Regions from separate parts of the Streptomyces sp. UC4497 genome, predicted to be linked through region 2. Evidence: riboswitches for the same ligand, from Rfam matches in the RefSeq annotation. Region 2 holds a riboswitch; the other holds the start of a gene.
What was found. A riboswitch is a leader RNA that binds a small molecule or an ion and turns the genes downstream of it on or off. The one in region 2 is predicted to bind glycine.
Positions count from the first base shown of each region.

Region 1: another riboswitch for glycine. It lies ahead of gcvP (aminomethyl-transferring glycine dehydrogenase); the one in region 2 lies ahead of gcvT (glycine cleavage system aminomethyltransferase GcvT).

Region 1 is NZ_JBTYHB010000005.1:346,905-356,383, reverse strand. Features, by position in the region: gene ftsR (transcriptional regulator FtsR) at 1-151, shown strand, start outside; gene ACYSUO_RS10485 (bifunctional nuclease family protein) at 238-711, shown strand; gene ACYSUO_RS10480 (MerR family transcriptional regulator) at 904-1,563, shown strand; gene ACYSUO_RS10475 (DNA polymerase IV) at 1,610-3,031, shown strand; gene ACYSUO_RS10470 (PRC-barrel domain-containing protein) at 2,974-3,348, opposite strand; glycine riboswitch at 3,472-3,567, shown strand; gene gcvP (aminomethyl-transferring glycine dehydrogenase) at 3,754-6,639, shown strand; gene ACYSUO_RS10460 (DUF5999 family protein) at 6,691-6,891, opposite strand; gene ACYSUO_RS10455 (hypothetical protein) at 7,242-7,838, opposite strand; gene ACYSUO_RS10450 (glutamate-cysteine ligase family protein) at 8,376-9,479, shown strand, end outside.
Region 2 is NZ_JBTYHB010000051.1:22,647-32,125, forward strand. Features, by position in the region: gene ACYSUO_RS39210 (ABC transporter substrate-binding protein) at 1-78, opposite strand, end outside; gene ACYSUO_RS39215 (ABC transporter permease) at 195-1,199, opposite strand; gene ACYSUO_RS39220 (enhanced serine sensitivity protein SseB C-terminal domain-containing protein) at 1,534-2,331, opposite strand; gene ACYSUO_RS39225 (enhanced serine sensitivity protein SseB) at 2,460-3,284, opposite strand; gene ACYSUO_RS39230 (AAA family ATPase) at 3,412-4,029, opposite strand; glycine riboswitch at 4,190-4,299, shown strand; glycine riboswitch at 4,300-4,401, shown strand; gene gcvT (glycine cleavage system aminomethyltransferase GcvT) at 4,457-5,572, shown strand; gene gcvH (glycine cleavage system protein GcvH) at 5,627-6,004, shown strand; gene glyA (serine hydroxymethyltransferase) at 6,013-7,275, shown strand; gene ACYSUO_RS39250 (L-serine ammonia-lyase) at 7,436-8,815, shown strand; gene ACYSUO_RS39255 (FHA domain-containing protein) at 8,966-9,479, shown strand, end outside.

The sequences.
Region 1 (9,479 bases), on a different contig from region 2:
CCTGGTGGACCAGGTGGTGGCCCCCCTGAAGGTGCACCGCAACCCGCAGACGCGGGCGCACGCCGAGGCCCGCGCCAAGGAGCTCGCAGGCCTCACAGTGAGGCTGCACTCGGCACTTGTGCAGACCGCGCTCGGGGTGCGTCTGCCCTGATCGCGGGCTCGGGTGAGCACCGACGGCCCGGTCCTCGGTGGATGCCCGACTACCCAAACCGACCGGGCACGTCCTAGGGTTGCTGTGTGAACGAGCTCGACGTCGTAGGTGTCCGGGTCGAAATGCCCTCCAACCAGCCGATCGTGCTCCTGCGTGAAGTGGGAGGCGACCGGTACCTCCCCATCTGGATCGGACCGGGGGAGGCGACCGCGATCGCCTTCGCCCAGCAGGGCATGGCGCCCGCGCGTCCGCTGACGCACGACCTTTTCAAGGATGTCCTTGAGGCGGTCGGCCAGGAGCTCACGGAAGTGCGCATCACGGACCTGCGCGAAGGCGTCTTCTACGCGGAGCTGGTGTTCGCGAGCGGGGTCGAGGTCAGCGCCCGCCCGTCGGACGCCATAGCCCTCGCACTGCGCACCGGTACGCCGATCTACGGCAGTGACGGGGTCCTGGACGATGCGGGGATCGCGATCCCCGACGAGCAGGAGGACGAGGTGGAGAAGTTCCGCGAGTTCCTCGACCAGATCTCTCCCGAGGACTTCGGCACCAACAGCCAGTGACCGGTCGGCCGACGGCCGGGCCCGGGCGTCGAGCGGCGGCGCCCTCGGGACATTCGGCTAGCCTTTCCCGGCGGTGGGCCACGGGAAACCACTCTTAGGGTGATTATCACTCGGCGTGCCTAGTGTGGCGTTCGTTGACGCACCCCCTGTGACTGCCTACCGTCGACAAGGCAGGTCAATGAGGAGGTCGGCGTGAGAAGCAGCGGCGACGGTACGGCGACGGGCGGACCGTACCTTCCCCCGAGCTCTCGAATGAGCTCGAGCAGGGGGTACCCCCTCCACGGCGGCGCGGCCGATCACACTCCGCAGCGCCCACAGGCCGTGCCTGTGGTGGCGGGGAACAGCGGCGAGGCCGCTTCCGAGCAGCTGGGATACCGGGGGCCGACGGCATGTGCGGCGGCCGGCATCACCTACCGGCAGCTCGACTACTGGGCCAGGACCGGCCTTGTCGAACCCAGTGTGCGCTCCGCGTACGGATCGGGGACACAGCGGCTCTACAGCTTCCGGGACGTCGTCGTCCTCAAGGTCGTCAAGCGGTTCCTGGACACGGGCGTCTCCTTGCAGAACATCCGGGCGGCCGTGCAGCACCTGCGCGAGAGCGGCTTCCGGGACCTGGAGCGGATGACGCTGATGAGCGACGGCGCGACCGTGTACGAGTGCACGTCGCCGGATGAGGTGCACGATCTGCTCCAGGGCGGCCAGGGGGTCTTCGGGATCGCCGTGGGCGTGGTCTGGCGGGACGTGGAGGCCGCGCTCTCGCAGCTGCACGGTGAGCGTGTGGACACCGGCGAGACGATCGTGCCGCCGAACCCCACGGACGAGCTCGCGAGGCGGCGGGGCAGGGCCGTGTGAGGTCCGTACGGCCGCGTTGTCAGTGGCGTAGGGCAGCATCAGTGATGTGAGAACCGCGCCCACCATCCTGCATCTCGACATGGATGCCTTCTACGCCTCTGCGGAGCAGGCGGCGAAGCCGAGCCTGCGCGGGAAAGCGGTCGTCGTGGGCGGGCTCGGTCCGCGCGGTGTCGTGGCCACGGCGTCGTACGAGGCGCGGAAGTTCGGGGTGCACTCGGCGATGCCGATGGGACAGGCGCGCCGGCTCGCCCCGCATGCCGCCTACCTGGTGCCGCGCTTCCGGCTCTACCGGGAGATCAGCGAGCAGGTGATGGGGCTCCTCGGCGCCCTTTCGCCGCTCGTGGAGCCGCTGAGCCTGGACGAGGCGTTCGTCGATCTGGAGGCCGGTGAGGCGGCCTGGGACGCCGCTTCGGCGGAGGCCGTGGGGCGGCGGCTGCGGGCCGACATCCGGCGTGTGACCGGGCTGACCGGGTCCGTGGGGCTCGCCGCGTCCAAGATGCTCGCCAAGATCGGCTCGGAGGAGGCGAAGCCGGACGGGCTCGTGCTCATACGCCCCGGTACCGAGCGCGCGCTGCTCGGGCCGCGGTCCGTGCGGATCCTGCCCGGCGTCGGGCCCGCGACGGCGGATCATCTGCGGCGGGCCGGGATTCTGACCGTGGAGGAGATCGCGGGGGCCGGCGAGGACGAGCTGGTGCGCCTCCTCGGGAAGGCGCACGGCAGCCATCTGTACGAGATGGCGCTGGCCCGCGACGAGCGGCCGGTCGTCGCCGAGCGGGACTCCAAGTCGGTATCGGTCGAGGACACGTACGACGTGGACATCCATGACCGGGTGCGGGTCCGGATGGAGGTGCGCAGGCTCGCCGGCCGGTGCGTGGAGCGGCTGAGAGCGGCCGAGCGCTCGGGGCGGACCGTGGTGCTCAAGGTGCGGCGCTACGACTTCTCGACGCTGACGCGCTCCGAGACGCTGCGGGGGCCGACGGACGACCCCGGGGTGGTGCGGGAGGCCGCGGCGCGGTTGCTGGAGAGCGTGGACACGACCGGTGGTGTGCGGTTGCTGGGGGTCGGTGTCAGCGGGCTCGCCGACTTCACGCAGGAGGACCTGTTCGCGCAGTTCGCCGCCGCGGAGGAAGCGGCCGCGGAGGAAGCGGCCGCCGAGGAGCCGGAGGGGGAGGCGGACGCGGCCGAGCCGGTGGAGGCCGCCGAGCCCGTCGAGCGGCGATGGCTGGCCGGGCACGATGTGCGGCATGCCGAGTTCGGGCCCGGGTGGGTGCAGGGCAGCGGGCTGGGGCGGGTGACCGTGCGGTTCGAGACGCCGTATGCGCTGGTGCCGGGGCGGGTGCGGACCTTCCGGGTCGACGATCCCGAGCTGGAGTCGGCGGATCCGCTTCCGCTGGTGGAGGGCGCCGAGGTTCAGGTCGGGTCGTCCTCCGCGCCCGCGACCTTGCCGAATGTGACGTCGGGCGACTGAGGAGCCGTGATGTCCAGACCGTAGTGGTCGTAGAGCTGGAGTTCCTGCTCGGGGGAGAGGTGGCGGCCGACGCCGAAGTCGGGGGAGTCCTTGATCAGGGAGCGCTCGAAGGGCACGTGCAGCGTGCCGTCCGTGAAGTCGCTGGGTTCGAGCGGGACGAAGGCGTCGCGGCTGAACAGGCCGGTTCGTATCGCGGCCCACTCCGGTTCGCCCGTCGCGTCGTCGAGGTACACCTCGTCGATGGTGCCGATCTTGGCTCCGTTGCGGTCGAACGCCTTGCGGCCGATCAGATTGCGCGGATCAACATCGGTCTGCACGGGCCCTCCAACTGATCGCGATGATCGCAACTCGTCTGTAAGCACTACGAAAGAGCACATTGCGGAAGGCGGCCACTCGGGGGCTGCGGCCAAGTAGCCGCTGGTAGGCTGGCGAGTGGCTGCTGACCCCGTGCGGGAGAGTCTTCCGACAGTAGTCGGGGGCGCCGAAGGAGCAAATCCTCCCCGGAATCTCTCAGGCCCCTGTACCGCACGGACGAGGTCACTCTGGAAAGCAGGGCGGGGTGCACGGTTTCCGCTCTCACCGACGGTGCAAGCCGGTGTGTTCCGTGTTCTCGCGGGGTGGGCCGGTGAAGCTCTCAGGTTGAGATGACAGAGGGGGAGGCCGTCCGGGTACCCGCGCCGTGGTGCCCCTCGTAGGTCGCAATGACCAGGAGGCCTCCGCCAATGACCGCCAATCGTATTCCGCTCTCGCAGCTGGAGCGAGGAATCCCCTTCGAGCAGCGCCACATCGGCCCCGATGACGCCGCTCAGGCCAAGATGCTCGCGCAGGTCGGCTACGGCTCGCTGGACGAGCTGACCGCGGCCGCGGTGCCCGATGTGATCAAGAGCGCCGAGGCGCTCGACCTTCCGGCCGCCCGTAGCGAGGCCGAGGTGCTCGCCGAGCTCAAGACGCTCGCCGAGCGCAACCAGGTGCTCGGCTCGATGATCGGCCTCGGTTACTACGGGACGTTCACGCCGCCGGTCATCCTGCGCAATGTGATGGAGAACCCGTCCTGGTACACGGCGTACACGCCCTACCAGCCGGAGATCTCGCAGGGCCGCCTCGAGGCGCTGCTCAACTTCCAGACCATGGTCGCCGAGTTGACCGGCCTGCCCACTTCGGGTGCCTCGCTGCTCGACGAGGGCACCGCGGCCGCCGAGGCGATGGCCCTGTCGCGCCGCGTCGGCAAGGTCAAGAACGGCGTGTACGTCGTCGACGCCGACGCCCTTCCGCAGACCATCGCCGTCATCGAGACGCGCGCCGAGCCGACCGGCGTCGAGATCGTCGTCGCCGACCTGAGCGAGGGCATCCCCGCCGAGGTCGCCGAGCGCGGTGTCGTGGGTGTGCTCGTGCAGTACCCCGGTGCCTCGGGTGTCGTGCGGGACATCAAGCCCGTGATCGACCAGGCGCACGAGCTGGGTGCCATCGTCACCGTCGCCGCCGATCTTCTTGCTCTTACGTTGCTGACCTCGCCCGGCGAACTCGGCGCGGACATCGCCGTCGGTACGACGCAGCGCTTCGGTGTCCCGATGGGCTTCGGTGGTCCGCACGCCGGATACATGGCCGTACGCGAGAAGTTCGCGCGCTCGCTGCCGGGCCGTCTGGTCGGTGTGTCCGTCGACGCCGACGGCAACAAGGCGTACCGACTCGCCCTGCAGACCCGTGAGCAGCACATCCGCCGCGAGAAGGCGACCAGCAACATCTGTACCGCGCAGGTGCTGCTCGCCGTCATGGCCGGCATGTACGCCGTGTACCACGGGCCCGAGGGCCTGAAGTCCATCGCGCGGCGCACCCACCGCTACGCCACCGTGCTCGCCGCGGGACTCACCGCGGGCGGCGTCGAGGTCGTGCACGGCGCGTACTTCGACACCCTCACCGTGCGGGTGCCCGGCCGGGCCGCCGAGGTCGTCTCCGCCGCGCGCGAGGGCGGTGTCAACCTGCGCCTCGTGGACGCCGATCACGTCTCGCTCTCCTGTGACGAGACCACCACACGGGCCCAACTGGGCTCCGTTTGGAGCGCGTTCGGTGTCGAGGGGGACGTCGAGGCCCTGGACGCCGAGGCGGCGGACACGCTGCCGGGCGGCCTGCTGCGCGAGGACGACTACCTGACGCACCCCGTCTTCCACCAGCACCGCTCCGAGACGGCGATGCTGCGTTACCTGCGGACGCTCGCCGACCGCGACTACGCGCTGGACCGCGGCATGATCCCGCTGGGCTCCTGCACGATGAAGCTCAACGCGACGACGGAGATGGAGCCGGTCACCTGGCCCGAGTTCGGCCAGCTGCACCCCTTCGCCCCCGCCGAGCAGGCGCAGGGCTACCTGACGCTCATCCGTGAGCTGGAGGAGCGGCTCGCCGAGGTCACCGGCTACGACAAGGTGTCGCTGCAGCCGAACGCCGGCTCGCAGGGCGAGCTCGCCGGTCTGCTCGCCGTCCGTGGCTACCACCGGGCCAACGGCGACGAGCAGCGCACCGTCTGCCTCATCCCGTCCTCCGCGCACGGCACGAACGCGGCGAGCGCCGTGATGGCCGGCATGAAGGTCGTCGTCGTGAAGACCGCCGACGACGGCGAGGTCGACATCGAGGACCTTCGCGCCAAGATCGAGCAGTACGCGGACCAGCTGTCCGTCCTCATGATCACGTACCCGTCGACGCACGGTGTCTTCGAGGAGCACGTCGCCGACATCTGCGCCGCCGTGCACGACGCGGGCGGTCAGGTCTACGTCGACGGCGCCAACCTCAACGCGCTTGTGGGTCTCGCCAAGCCGGGCCGCTTCGGCGGCGACGTCTCGCACCTGAACCTGCACAAGACGTTCTGCATTCCGCACGGCGGCGGCGGTCCCGGCGTCGGCCCGGTGGGTGTGCGCGAGCACCTCGCGCCGTACCTGCCGAACCACCCGCTGCAGCCGGCCGCGGGCCCCGAGACGGGCGTCGGCCCGATCTCCGCGGCGCCGTGGGGCTCCGCCGGGATCCTGCCGATCTCCTGGGCGTACGTACGGCTCATGGGCGGCGAGGGCCTGAAGCGGGCCACGCAGGTCGCCGTGCTCTCCGCGAACTACATCGCCAAGCGGCTCGAGCCGCACTTCCCGGTGCTCTACAACGGCCCGGGCGGGCTCGTCGCGCACGAGTGCATCATCGACCTGCGGCCGCTCAGCAAGGCGACGGGCGTGAGCATCGACGACGTCGCCAAGCGGCTCATCGACTACGGGTTCCACGCGCCGACCATGTCGTTCCCGGTCGCCGGTACGTTCATGATCGAGCCCACCGAGAGCGAGGACATCGAGGAGCTCGACCGGTTCTGCGACGCGATGATCGCGATTCGCGGCGAGATCGAGCGCGTCGCCTCCGGCGAGTGGGCGGCCGACGACAACCCGCTGCGGAACGCTCCGCACACGGCCGGGATGCTCGGCGGTGACTGGGAGCACGCGTACAGCCGGGAAGAAGGTGTCTTCCCGGCCGGGGTGGTCGCTTCGGACAAGTACTGGCCGCCGGTGCGGCGTATCGACCAGGCGTTCGGCGACCGGAACCTGGTGTGTTCCTGCCCGCCGATCGACGCCTACGAAAGCTGATCCACTCGGGACTGCGCGGCCGTCGGTCGCGCAGTCCTGCTCAGCTGATCCCTACGCCGCCGTCACCACTGCGCCCAGTGGGCGGTGCGGGGCGATGATCCTGCCACTGGGCAGCAGCTCGCCGGTGTCCTCGAAGAGCAGGACCCCGTTGCAGAGGAGACTCCACCCCTGCTCGGGGTGGTGAGCCACAGGGAGTGCTGCTTCCCTGTCCTCGGATTCCGCTGTCGGGCAGAGTGGCTGGTGCTGGCACATGGATGGGATCTTTCGCTGCGAAGTGATCTCGATGACGTGGGCTGTGCTGGTGGTGCCTGTCGTGCTGCGGCTTGAAGGCTTGTTCATGGCCGCCCCCCGATTTCGTGAGTTCTGGAACCCAGTGTTGCCCTGTGGGCGTCAATCCGCAGGGATTTCCTTGCAGCGGTCCTTATGGGTGTCAGACGCATCACCCGTGCGGACGGTTCAGTTCAACTCGACTCTCCCTTCGGGTGGTTAGGAGTGGTCGGTACGGGCTAGTCCGCCCGGGCAGGGCTGTGCCCCGCGACCGGACGGCGGACGGTGCGGGGCACAGGCGTGTGTGACAGGAGCCGTCGGCGGGCCCCGGTCGGTCAGGCGAGCAGGCCGGCGGTGGCCGGGGTCGGGCTCGGCGTCAGACGGTGTGTGAGGACCGGCAGGAGCTCCGCCACCCGGTGCGGGCGGTGCGGGGCGATGCCGGGCGGTGCGGGTGCCAGCGGGACGAGGATGTCGTCGGCCGCGGGTTGGCCGCTCGCCGGGTCGGCGGTGCGCTCGCCGTGCAGCCACAGCGTGAGCATGTAGAGCTCGGGCACCGAGAGCAGCCGCGGCTGGTAGGCCTGGGGCAGCGACTCCGCCTGGCGAAGGGCCCGTTCGGTGGACCTGATGTAGGGGCCCTCGAAGAAGTGCGAGAAGGCCCAGCCGTCGGGTGTGAGCATGGTGTCGGCCGCTGCCACCGCGCGCTCCCCGCAGCGGATCAGGAAGCGCCAGCCGACAAGACGGGCCCTGGATGGCCCGGTGGTTCCGTTGATGTGGTCCAACACATGGAGCGGCAGCGGGAGTTCGGGTGTGGCGGGTCCCTGTGCGGAGCGCAGGGACGGGGTGCGTGCCTCGCGGACGGCGGTGGGGGAACCGAGGGCCGTGAGGACACTGCGCAGGGCAGGCGCGGGAGCCGGTGGGACGTGCAGCGGCATGGTGGGTCGCCTCTCATTCGACAGGCATGTGATGCGAGGGCGGTGCGGGACGAGCGGACGGCGCTGTCTGCTGCGGGTGCACATGGGTACTCGGGGCAGAAAGGGCGGGGGTCCGGTCCGAATCCGGGCCGCGGGCGCCAACTCCCTGTCTCGCCAGCGGAGTTTATACGATGCGTGTTCACGCGGTGTTTCGCCTAGCACGCCGCCCGGATTTCGCAAGGTGCTATTCGGGCGCGGTTCCCCTGCGGTTTTGGGGCTATCCTCCCCATTTCCGCTGGGGTCGCCGTGCGTGACCTCGGCGTCCTTCGGCAGAGCGGTCGGCGTGTTCTTGTCGGCGTTTTTCACCAGGGCCGCAAGTGACGGAATCTGCGGGCGGCCGCATGCCTAGGGAATGTGCCTGCGGGTAACCGCCCTGAGGCTACTGTTCCGTGGACGCGCGCGGGGGCGTTACGGATCACATTGCCGGGGCATCATCCACCGTGACACGCGGCCGTGACGGAGCATCAACGGGTCGCCCGTGCGAGGAGGGACGCTTCCATGGGGGAGAAGGTCGTTGCGGGGACGGTCGGTCTTGCCGATCCGCGGCGCTATCGGGAGAAGCTCAAGGAGTGCCTGGAGGGGTTCGGGCGACTGCTGGAAGAGAAGCGCTTCGATCGTCCGAAGAATCTCATGGGGCTGGAGATCGAACTGAATCTCGCGGGGCCCGACGGGCTGCCGAGAATGATGAATGCGGAAGTTCTGGAGCGCATCGCGAGCCGCGATTTCCAGACCGAACTCGCGATGTTCAATCTCGAAGTGAACATTGCCCCGCACCGGCTCGGCGGCCGCGTTCTCGACCAGCTCGCCGAGGAACTGCGCACGGGGCTCGGATATGCGCACCGGAAGGCGAACGAGGTCGACGCGGGCATCGTGATGATCGGCATTCTGCCGACGCTCAGCGCGGACGACCTGGTCTCGGCGAACCTGTCGGACGTCGACCGCTACACCCTGCTCAACGACCGCATCGTGGCCGCGAGGGGCGAGGACTTCGCGCTCGACATCGCCGGTGTCGAGCGGCTGACCTGCACGTCCTCCTCGATAGCGCCCGAAGCCGCGTGCACGTCCGTGCAGTTGCACCTCCAGGTGACGCCTGGGCGTTTCGCCGATGTGTGGAACGCGGCGCAGGCGGTGGCCGCCGTGCAGATCGCGCTGGGAGCCAACTCGCCCTTCCTGTTCGGCCGTGAGCTGTGGCGCGAGTCGCGGCCGCCGCTGTTCCAGCAGTCCACCGACACCCGGCCGCCGGAGCTCGCGGCGCAGGGCGTACGGCCGCGTACCTGGTTCGGGGAGCGCTGGATCGATTCCGCGCACGACCTTTTCGAGGAGAACCTGAAGTACTTCCCGCCGCTGCTGCCGATCCTCGACGACGAGCAGCCGCTCGACGTCATCGCCAAGGGCGGCACCCCGAGCCTCGCCGAACTCGTCCTGCACAACGGCACGGTGTACCGCTGGAACCGCCCCGTGTACGGCATCGCGGACGGCGTGCCGCACCTGCGCGTCGAGAACCGGGTGCTGCCCGCGGGCCCCACCGTCACGGACGTCATCGCCAACACCGCGTTCTACTACGGCGTCGTCCGCGCCCTGGCCGAGGAGTCCCGGCCGGTG
Region 2 (9,479 bases):
CGCCGTGGTCGTCACCAGCGCCGCGACCACGAGGGCGGCGCCGGCGGCAAGCCGTCGTTTCGAGGAACCTGTGGGCATTTTCTCGTAACCTCCGAGATCGCGGTCCCGGACCAAGTGCCGGAGAACCAATGAGTCAAGCCGCCTGACGGTGCTGCAGGGGCAGTTCTGTGAAAGCCAGTTGGACTTGTACGGCGCTACCGGGTGCCCTTGGGATCAAGAGCGTCGCGCAGCCCGTCGCCGAAGAGGTTGAACGCGAGAACGGTGATGAAGATCGTGACACCCGGGACGATCATGAACATCGGGTCGTGTTCGTACGTCTCCAGGGCGTCGCGGAGCATGCCGCCCCAGGAGGCCGTGGGCGGCCTGACACCCGCACCGAGGAAGCTGAGCGCCGCCTCCGTGAGGATGTTGGTCGGGATCATCAGCGTCATGTAGACGACGATCGGCGCGACCAGGTTCGGCAGCAGTTCGCGGAACAGGATGTGCCGCTTGCCACCACCCAACGACCGTGCCGCTTCCACGTATTCACGCTCCCGCAGGGAGAGCGTCTGCCCTCGGACGATGCGTCCGATGTACGGCCAGCCGAAGAAGCCGATGACCATGACGAGGACGGCGATGCGCACCCCGCTGCCGGTCAGGCCGAGCAGGTCGTCCGGGAGCACCGAGACCAGGGAGATGATGAAGAGCAGCTGCGGGAACGAGAGCAGCACGTCCATCACACGGCTGATCACCGTGTCGACCCAGCCGCCGAAGTAGCCGGCCATGATGCCGAACAGCGTGCCCAGCACCGTCGCGACGATCGCCGCGAGGAATGCCACGAGCAGCGAGATCCGGGCGCCGTAGACGATGCGGCTGAAGACGTCGCGGCCCTTGTTCGGCTCGATGCCGAGCAGGAAGTCGCTGCTCATACCGCCGAGCGCGCCCTGGGGCAGGTTCGTCAGCGGGTCGAGCTTGTCCTGGTGGAACTCGTTCGGCGGGTGGCCGAGCAGGCTGACGATGAGCGGCGCGAAGACCGCGACCAGGACGAGGAGCACGACAACGATGCCACCGCCGAGGGCGACCTTGTCGCGCTTGAGCCGGTTCCAGGCGATCTGCTTGAGCGACCGTCCCTCGACCTTGCGACCTCCGTCGTCCTTGGCAGGCTCGACCGGTGCGCTCGGAACCGCTTCCGCGCTCGTGTCGTGCAATGGTGCCGTCATCGTGGCAGGGACCCCTCTCAACCGGCGGTGACCGGCCCGCACTTGCCGCTGTGGCGGCGTGGTTCAGTCCGTCGTACACAGAGGCGAAGCCCCCTTGTTGCGGGAGTCTTCAACCTGGGCGCGATCTGTTGCCAGACTTGACGGCGAAAGGATGCCTAAACGTGATGCTGGCTGGGGTGTTCCGTTATCCGGACTGCCGTGAACGGGAGGCGGACACGGGGCAGTTGGGGTTGAACCGGACATGTTGCGGTCAGTCGCCGACTGGGCCGAAAAGCTGCCGCCAAACGCCGGACGGGCTGGAATTATCCAGCCCGTCCGGCGTTTGAGGACATCTTTAGAACGTCGCGCCGTACGGCGGCGGATACCCGTACCCACCCCCGGCGGGAGCCGCCGGTGCCGCGTGCGCCTCACGGTCGTAGAACGGCCGCGCCTGCCGCAGCCACATCGCCACCGGGTCGTACTCGTCCGACATCGCCACGGTGGACACCGGAAGCCCCTCCGGGACCGCCGGGATGGACTGCTGCATCATCGCCCGCACCGCGTCCACGGACGCCGGAGACGTGTCGTAGACGTCCAGGCCGATGGCGAGATAGGGCGCACCCAGCGTCGGCTGGACCCAGGCGCGGCGCAGCGAGCGGATCGCCGTCGTCCGGTGCGCGTTCTGCGTCAGAACTGCGTAGAACTGGGGGATTTCGATCGTCGGCTCGGAGAGCCGCAGCGGGCCCGCCGGCTGCCGGTCGAGGCCGCCCGCGATACGGCGCAGGTCGAGCCACGGGATGCCGACGCCGCCACCCGGCGCGTGCGGGTTCAGCCAGAGCCCGTAGTGGTCCGGGTAGAGCGTGCGCGCCGCGTCGACCCCGCTCACCACCTCGTACGCCCGCGACCAGCCGGAGGCGGAGAGCTCCTGGGCGGAGGTGACGCACGGGGCGTACGAGAAGCCGTCCACGTCCATGTTCCCGTACTGGGCGTCCGGGGAGCCGGCCTGGCCGTGCCAGAGCAGCATCCAGACCTGCCCGGCCGCAGGGTCGGCGAGGGCCTTGAGGAGCGCCTCGTACGCGTCGTAGCGTCCCGGCGTCACCTGGCGCAGCATGTGCTCGACCTGTCCGGCCGCGGCCGTGCCCGACGCACTCACCCGTAACCGCCCCTTCGGCTCTTCAAATACGTCCGTGCTTCCACACGTGGCCGGAAAGCGAAGCGCCGTCCGGTCACGTCATGAAACCAGCTTAAGCGGCGATACTGACACCGACTTGACGGACGCCGTCACCCTTCTCGTACGTAGAACGGCCGTACGTGTGTACGCAACCAGTCCGCGACGGGGTCCTGCGTCACGTCCAGGAACACCAGGTTGACCGCCCAGGCCACCGGCGCGCGACCCAGCGCCCGCCCCAGCGCGTCCAGCGGAAGGTCCCCCGCGCCGCTCGGGGCGCCCACGGACTGCGACAGCTCCACGCCGATGAACAGGGACGGCTCGGCGTCCTCCACCGTCGCGAGGCAGCGCCGGGCGCTCAGCACCGTGCCGAGCCCGTCGAACTCCTCGCGCACCGCGGCCAGGAAGTCCATGGGGTCGACCTGCCAGTCGGGCTCGCTCAGCACCACGCGGCCACCCGTCGCCGGGCCGTCCAGCGGCGTGCGACCACTGCGGGCCAGCTCGGCGACGGCCGGCGGCGGCAGCGGTACGCCGACCGTGCCGTCCGGGTTCACGGCGATGCCGACCTGCGGCGGAAGCCCGCGCGCGAACTCCACGGCCGGGGCCACCGTGCAGTCCATGCGGCCGCCGGTGACCGCCATGAACTGCTGCTCGGAGCTGAACACGGGGACGTAGGCCTGGCCCGCGATCTCCAGGCTCGGCAGATCGAGGTCCCTGCTGGCGTTCGAACCGCCCCTGGGCAGCGGTATCCACACATGGCTGCGGCCGAGCACCTCGACGATCCGGCCACCCGCCGAAGACCCCGCCTCCTGGCCGAGCGCCGCGGCGAGGACCTGCTCCAACTCGTTGGCGGGCCAGCCCTGCGCGGGGTGGGCGTAGCCGCCCTCGTGCCCCTGGGCGTGACCGTGACCCGGCTCCTGGGTGCCTGGGAACTCCATGACTGCCATCAACCTCTGCTGTTCTGCCCGCTGCTGTGCCCGCCCGACCTTAACTCGTACACACAAGGGGACACGGTGCGGTTACTTCCGCTTACCGGGCCGGCCGCTTACCGGGCGGGCCCCCGCGTCAGTCGCCGAACGTGATCCCTCCCAGCGCCTCCATCGCCGCCCGGTCGAGCAGCACCGCCGACTCCATCCCGACCGGCAGGTCCCCGCGCTCCGTCGAGCTGACGAGCGCGCCCACCGCACGGCGGTGCCGGGCGAAGGCGTACCGGGACACCCCGCGGCCGCGGTCCCGCTGCCCTTCGAGGGCCGTGTCCGCCGGTACGTCGAGCAGCATCAGGTGGACGGCGACCCCGCGCCGCCGCGCCGTGCGGATCACCCAGCGGCGCACCCACGCCTGCGTACCGCAGTCGTGCACGACGACGCTCACGCCCGAGCGCATCGCCCGGCGCAGCCCCACGTAGTGCGCGACGCGGACCAGCGGGCGGTACAGCGCGTACGGCAGGTAGCGCGGCATGCGCGCGGCCCAGCGCTCGCGGGTGTCCTGCGAATCGATCCGGATCTCCGTGACGGCCCGCCGCATCAGCGTCGACTTGCCGCTGCCCGGCAGGCCCGAGAGCACGACGAGGTCGCCCGCCGCGAACGCGAGCCTTCGTGGTGTGTGACCACGGCGGCCGCGCAGGTCCCGCACCGAGCGCTGGCCGGGGATCACCCCTGCCACCACCGGCGCCGAAGCCGACACCGCATAAGCCCCCGCCACTGCCTTGTGCACCGTGATCGTCCTCCCCGCTGCGGTCACGTCACCCTTGCCCCTCAAGTGTAAAGAGAAGGTAATGCCCCTCAAGGGGTTTCCCTGTCGGACGGGCATGCAATGATGTGCCCGCAACTGCATACCGGCCGCTTGAATCCGCGCGGGAGAGTTCCGGGTACCGAGTCGTATCGACGAGTTCCCGGACGCCGAAGGAGCAAGTTCCTCCCTTGAATCTCTCAGGCCCCGTACCGCGCGGGCGAGGCAGATCTGAAAAGTGGGGCGCCTTTGTGACACGGCGCCCCCACCCAAGGTGCAAGCCCCCTCGGGGCGAACCTCTCAGGTTCCGATGACAGATGGGGAGGACGTCTCGTACGCGAGACCCCGCCATCGCCGTCATGCCCCTGGGAGCAGACCAGCTATGACCCGCACCACCGCACTGGACGCCCTGCACCGTTCGCTCGGCGCGACCATGACCGACTTCGCCGGCTGGGACATGCCGCTGCGCTACGCCAGCGAGCGCGACGAGCACAACGCCGTGCGCACGCGGGCCGGCCTCTTCGACCTCTCCCACATGGGCGAGATCACGGTGTCCGGGCCCGAGGCCGTGGACCTGCTCAACCACGCCCTCGTCGGCAACATCGGCTCCGTCGGCGCCGGCCGCGCCCGCTACACGATGATCTGCCGCGAGGACGGCGGGATCCTCGACGACCTGATCGTGTACCGGCTCGGCGAGACCGAGTACATGGTCGTCGCCAACGCGGGCAACGCGCAGGTCGTGCTCGACGCCCTGACCGAGCGCGCCGCCGGCTTCGACGCCGAGGTCCGCGACGACCACGACGCGTACGCGCTGCTCGCGGTGCAGGGCCCGACCTCGGCCGCGATCGTGAAGTCCGTCACGGACGCGGACCTGGACGGCCTGAAGTACTACGCGGGTCTGCCCGGCACCGTCGCCGGTGTCGAGGCGCTCATCGCGCGCACCGGCTACACCGGAGAGGACGGCTTCGAGCTGTTCGTCTCCCCCGCCGACGCCGAGAAGCTGTGGCAGGCGCTGACCGAGGCGGGCGCCGAGTACGGCCTCGTCCCCTGCGGCCTGTCCTGCCGGGACACGCTGCGCCTGGAGGCGGGCATGCCGCTGTACGGGCACGAGCTGACGACCGACCTCACGCCCTTCGACGCCGGCCTCGGCCGCGTCGTGAAGTTCGAGAAGACCTCGCACGGGGACAACTTCGTGGGCCACGACGCGCTGGTCGCCGCCGCCGAGCGCGCCGAGGCCAACCCGCCCCGCAAGCTCGTCGGCCTCATCGCCGAGGGCCGCCGCGTCCCGCGCGCCGGGATGTCCGTCGTCGTCGACGGCAAGGTGATCGGCGAGGTCACCTCCGGCGCCCCGTCCCCGACGCTCGGCAAGCCGATCGCGATCGCGTACGTGGACCCCGCGCACGCCGAGGCGGGTACGGCGGGTGTCGGAGTCGACATCCGCGGCAAGCACGAGCCGTACGAGGTCGTGGCCCTGCCGTTCTACAAGCGCCAGAAGTAGCGCACGCTCCCCCTCTGTCACCAGCACCTTCCCGCGTACAGGAGAATTCGCATCATGAGCAACCCCCAGCAGCTGCGTTACAGCAAGGAGCACGAGTGGCTCTCGGCCGTCGAGGACGGCGTCGCCACGATCGGCATCACGGAGCACGCCGCGAACGCGCTCGGTGACATCGTGTTCGTCCAGCTCCCCGAGGTCGGTGACACCGTGACCGCGGGCGAGACCTGTGGCGAGCTCGAGTCGACCAAGTCGGTCTCCGACCTGTACTCCCCCGTCAACGGCGAGGTGACCGAGATCAACCAGGACGTCGTCGACGACCCGGCCCTGGTCAACTCGGCCCCGTTCGAGGGCGGCTGGCTGTTCAAGGTCCGGCTGGCCGACGAGCCGAAGGACCTGCTCTCCGCCGACGAGTACACCGAGTTCTCCGGGAGCTGACCCCACCGATGTCCGTACTGAACGAATCCCTGCACGAGCTCGACCCCGAGGTCGCCGTCGCGGTCGACGCCGAGCTGAAGCGCCAGCAGTCGACCCTCGAAATGATCGCGTCGGAGAACTTCGCTCCGGCCGCCGTCATGGAGGCCCAGGGCTCGGTCCTCACCAACAAGTACGCGGAGGGCTACCCCGGCCGCCGCTACTACGGCGGCTGCGAGCACGTCGACGTCACCGAGCAGATCGCGATCGACCGCGTGAAGGCGCTCTTCGGCGCCGAGTACGCGAACGTGCAGCCGCACTCCGGCGCCTCCGCGAACCAGGCCGCCCTCTTCGCCATCGCCAAGCCGGGCGACACGATCCTCGGCCTGGACCTGGCGCACGGCGGCCACCTCACGCACGGCATGCGCCTGAACTTCTCCGGCAAGCAGTTCAACGTGGTCCCGTACCACGTGGACGACGCCGGCCTGGTCGACATGGCCGAGGTCGAGCGGCTCGCCAAGGAGCACCGCCCAAAGGTGATCATCGCCGGCTGGTCCGCGTACCCGCGCCAGCTGGACTTCGCCGAGTTCCGTCGCATCGCCGACGAGGTCGAGGCGTACCTGTGGGTCGACATGGCGCACTTCGCGGGCCTCGTGGCCGCGGGCCTGCACCCCAACCCGGTCCCGTACGCCGACGTCGTCACGTCCACGACGCACAAGACGCTCGGCGGCCCGCGCGGCGGCATCATCCTCGCCCGCAACAAGGACTTCGCGAAGAAGCTCAACTCGGCTGTCTTCCCGGGCTTCCAGGGCGGTCCCCTCGAGCACGTGATCGCGGCCAAGGCCGTCTCCTTCAAGGTCGCCGCTTCGGAGGACTTCAAGGAGCGTCAGGCCCGCACGATCGAGGGCGCCCAGATCCTCGCCGAGCGTCTGACGACCCCGGAGTCGCGGGAAGCGGGCGTCAACGTCCTGTCCGGCGGCACCGACGTGCACCTGGTCCTCGTCGACCTGCGCGACTCGGAGCTCGACGGCCAGCAGGCCGAGGACCGGCTCCACGAGGTCGGCATCACGGTCAACCGCAACGCGGTCCCGAACGACCCGCGCCCGCCGATGGTCACCTCCGGCCTGCGGATCGGCACCCCGGCCCTCGCCACCCGCGGCTTCCAGGCCGAGGACTTCCGCGAGGTCGCCGACGTGATCGCGCTCGCGCTCCAGCCGTCCTACGACGCGGAGGCGCTCAAGGCCCGGGTGACCGCTCTGGCCGATAAGCACCCGCTGTACCCCGGCCTGAAGTAATTCGGCCCGGATTACGTACCCTTTCGTAGGTACGTCCTGTCGGGGCACCGCGCACACTGGAACAAGCAGTCATCAGTGAGCGCGGTGCCCCGTTCCATGCACAGCCACCATGCACAGCCCGGCAGACAACGGCGTCTACCACCACCTTTGGAGTTCCACCGTGGCCATCTCGGTCTTCGACCTGTTCTCGATCGGCATCGGCCCGTCCAGCTCGCACACGGTCGGCCCGATGCGCGCGGCCCGCATGTTCGCGCGGCGCCTGAAGAACGAGGGCCTGCTGGCCCACACCTCCTCCGTCCACGCCGAGCTGTACGGCTCGCTCGGCGCGACCGGGCACGGGCACGGCACCCCGAAGGCGGTGCTGCTCGGCCTTGAAGGCGACTCCCCGCGCACCGTCGACGTGGAGAAGGCTGACGAGCGCGTCGCGACGATCAAGGAAACGGGACGCCTCAACCTGCTCGGCGCGCACGAGATCCCGTTCTCGTACGACGACGATCTCGTCCTGCACCGCCGCAAGGCCCTCCCGTACCACGCGAACGGCATGACGCTGTGGGCCTACGGTGACGAGGCCTCCGGGCGCAAGGAGCTGCTCACCAAGACGTACTACTCGGTGGGCGGCGGCTTCGTCGTCGACGAGGACGCTGTCGAGGGCGAGAACCCGATCGTCCCCGACGACACCGCCCTCAAGTACCCCTTCCGCACCGGCGACGAGCTGCTCCGCCTCGCGCAGGAGACCGGCCTGTCCATCCCGGCGCTGATGCTGGAGAACGAGAAGGCCTGGCGCACGGAGGACGAGATCCGCGAGGGTCTCCTGGACATCTGGCGCGTCATGCAGTCCTGCGTCTCCCGCGGCATGTCGCACGAGGGCATCCTGCCCGGCGGCCTCAAGGTCCGCCGCCGCGCGGCGAGTTCGGCCCGCAAGCTGCGCGCCGAGGGCGACCCCGTGGCCCACGCCATGGAGTGGATCACCCTCTACGCGATGGCCGTGAACGAGGAGAACGCGGCCGGAGGCCGGGTCGTCACCGCCCCGACGAACGGCGCGGCCGGCATCATCCCGGCGGTCCTCCACTACTACGTGAACTTCATCCCCGGCGCCGACGAGAACGGCGTGATCCGCCTCCTCCTCACCGCGGGCGCCATCGGCATGCTCTTCAAGGAGAACGCCTCCATCTCCGGCGCCGAGGTCGGCTGCCAGGGCGAGGTCGGCTCCGCCTGCTCGATGGCGGCGGGCGCCCTCGCCGAGGCGCTCGGCGGCTCCCCCGAGCAGGTGGAGAACGCGGCCGAGATCGGCATGGAGCACAACCTCGGCCTGACCTGCGACCCCGTCGGCGGCCTCGTCCAGATCCCCTGCATCGAGCGCAACGGCATGGCGGCGGTCAAGGCCGTCACGGCGGCCAAGATGGCGCTGCGCGGCGACGGCTCGCACAAGGTGTCCCTCGACAAGGTCATCAAGACGATGCGGGACACCGGCGCGGACATGAGCGTCAAGTACAAGGAGACGGCGCGCGGCGGACTCGCGGTGAACATCATCGAGTGCTGAGGCCGCCTCCTCGGGGTCGGCCGGTTCGCGCGCCAGGGGGTTCCCGAATCCGTCGACGCCTCTAGTTTTGACGTACGGGCAGGGCGGTCGGGATCCGGCCGCCCTCGCTGCACGGTCCTGGCTCGTTGGATGAATGGAATCCGAGGACTCATGCCCCCTGAGATAGTCAGCCGTCAAGGTTCCCTGGCCGGAGAGCGGTTCGGCATCGGAGCGAAGCCCCTCACGTTCGGCCGCAAGTCCGCGAACGACGTGGTGATCCGCGACGTGAGCATCTCGCGCTTCCACGCCGAGGTACGCCGCGAGGGCCACGGATTCATGCTCTACGACCTGGGAAGCAGCAACGGGACATACGTCAACGGGGAGCGCATGACCTCCCACGTACTCCAGCCCGACGACGTCATCACGATCGGCGAGGAGACGTTCTCCTTCGAGGCGGCCGGGCCCATGGAGACCATCATGGACCTCTCCGTCCTGGAGGCCCTCACGCCGCCTCCCGCCGAGCAGCCGGTCCCCGTACTCAAGGTGACCGTGTCGGGCGGCGGCCCCGTGGGGCTCGCCTTCGCCCTGCTCCTGGAGTCCCTGCTCGGCCCCCGGGCCGCCGTCACGATCTACGACGGCCGCTGGACCCGGGCCGGGGACAGGGTCGTCTGGAAGGACGCGACAC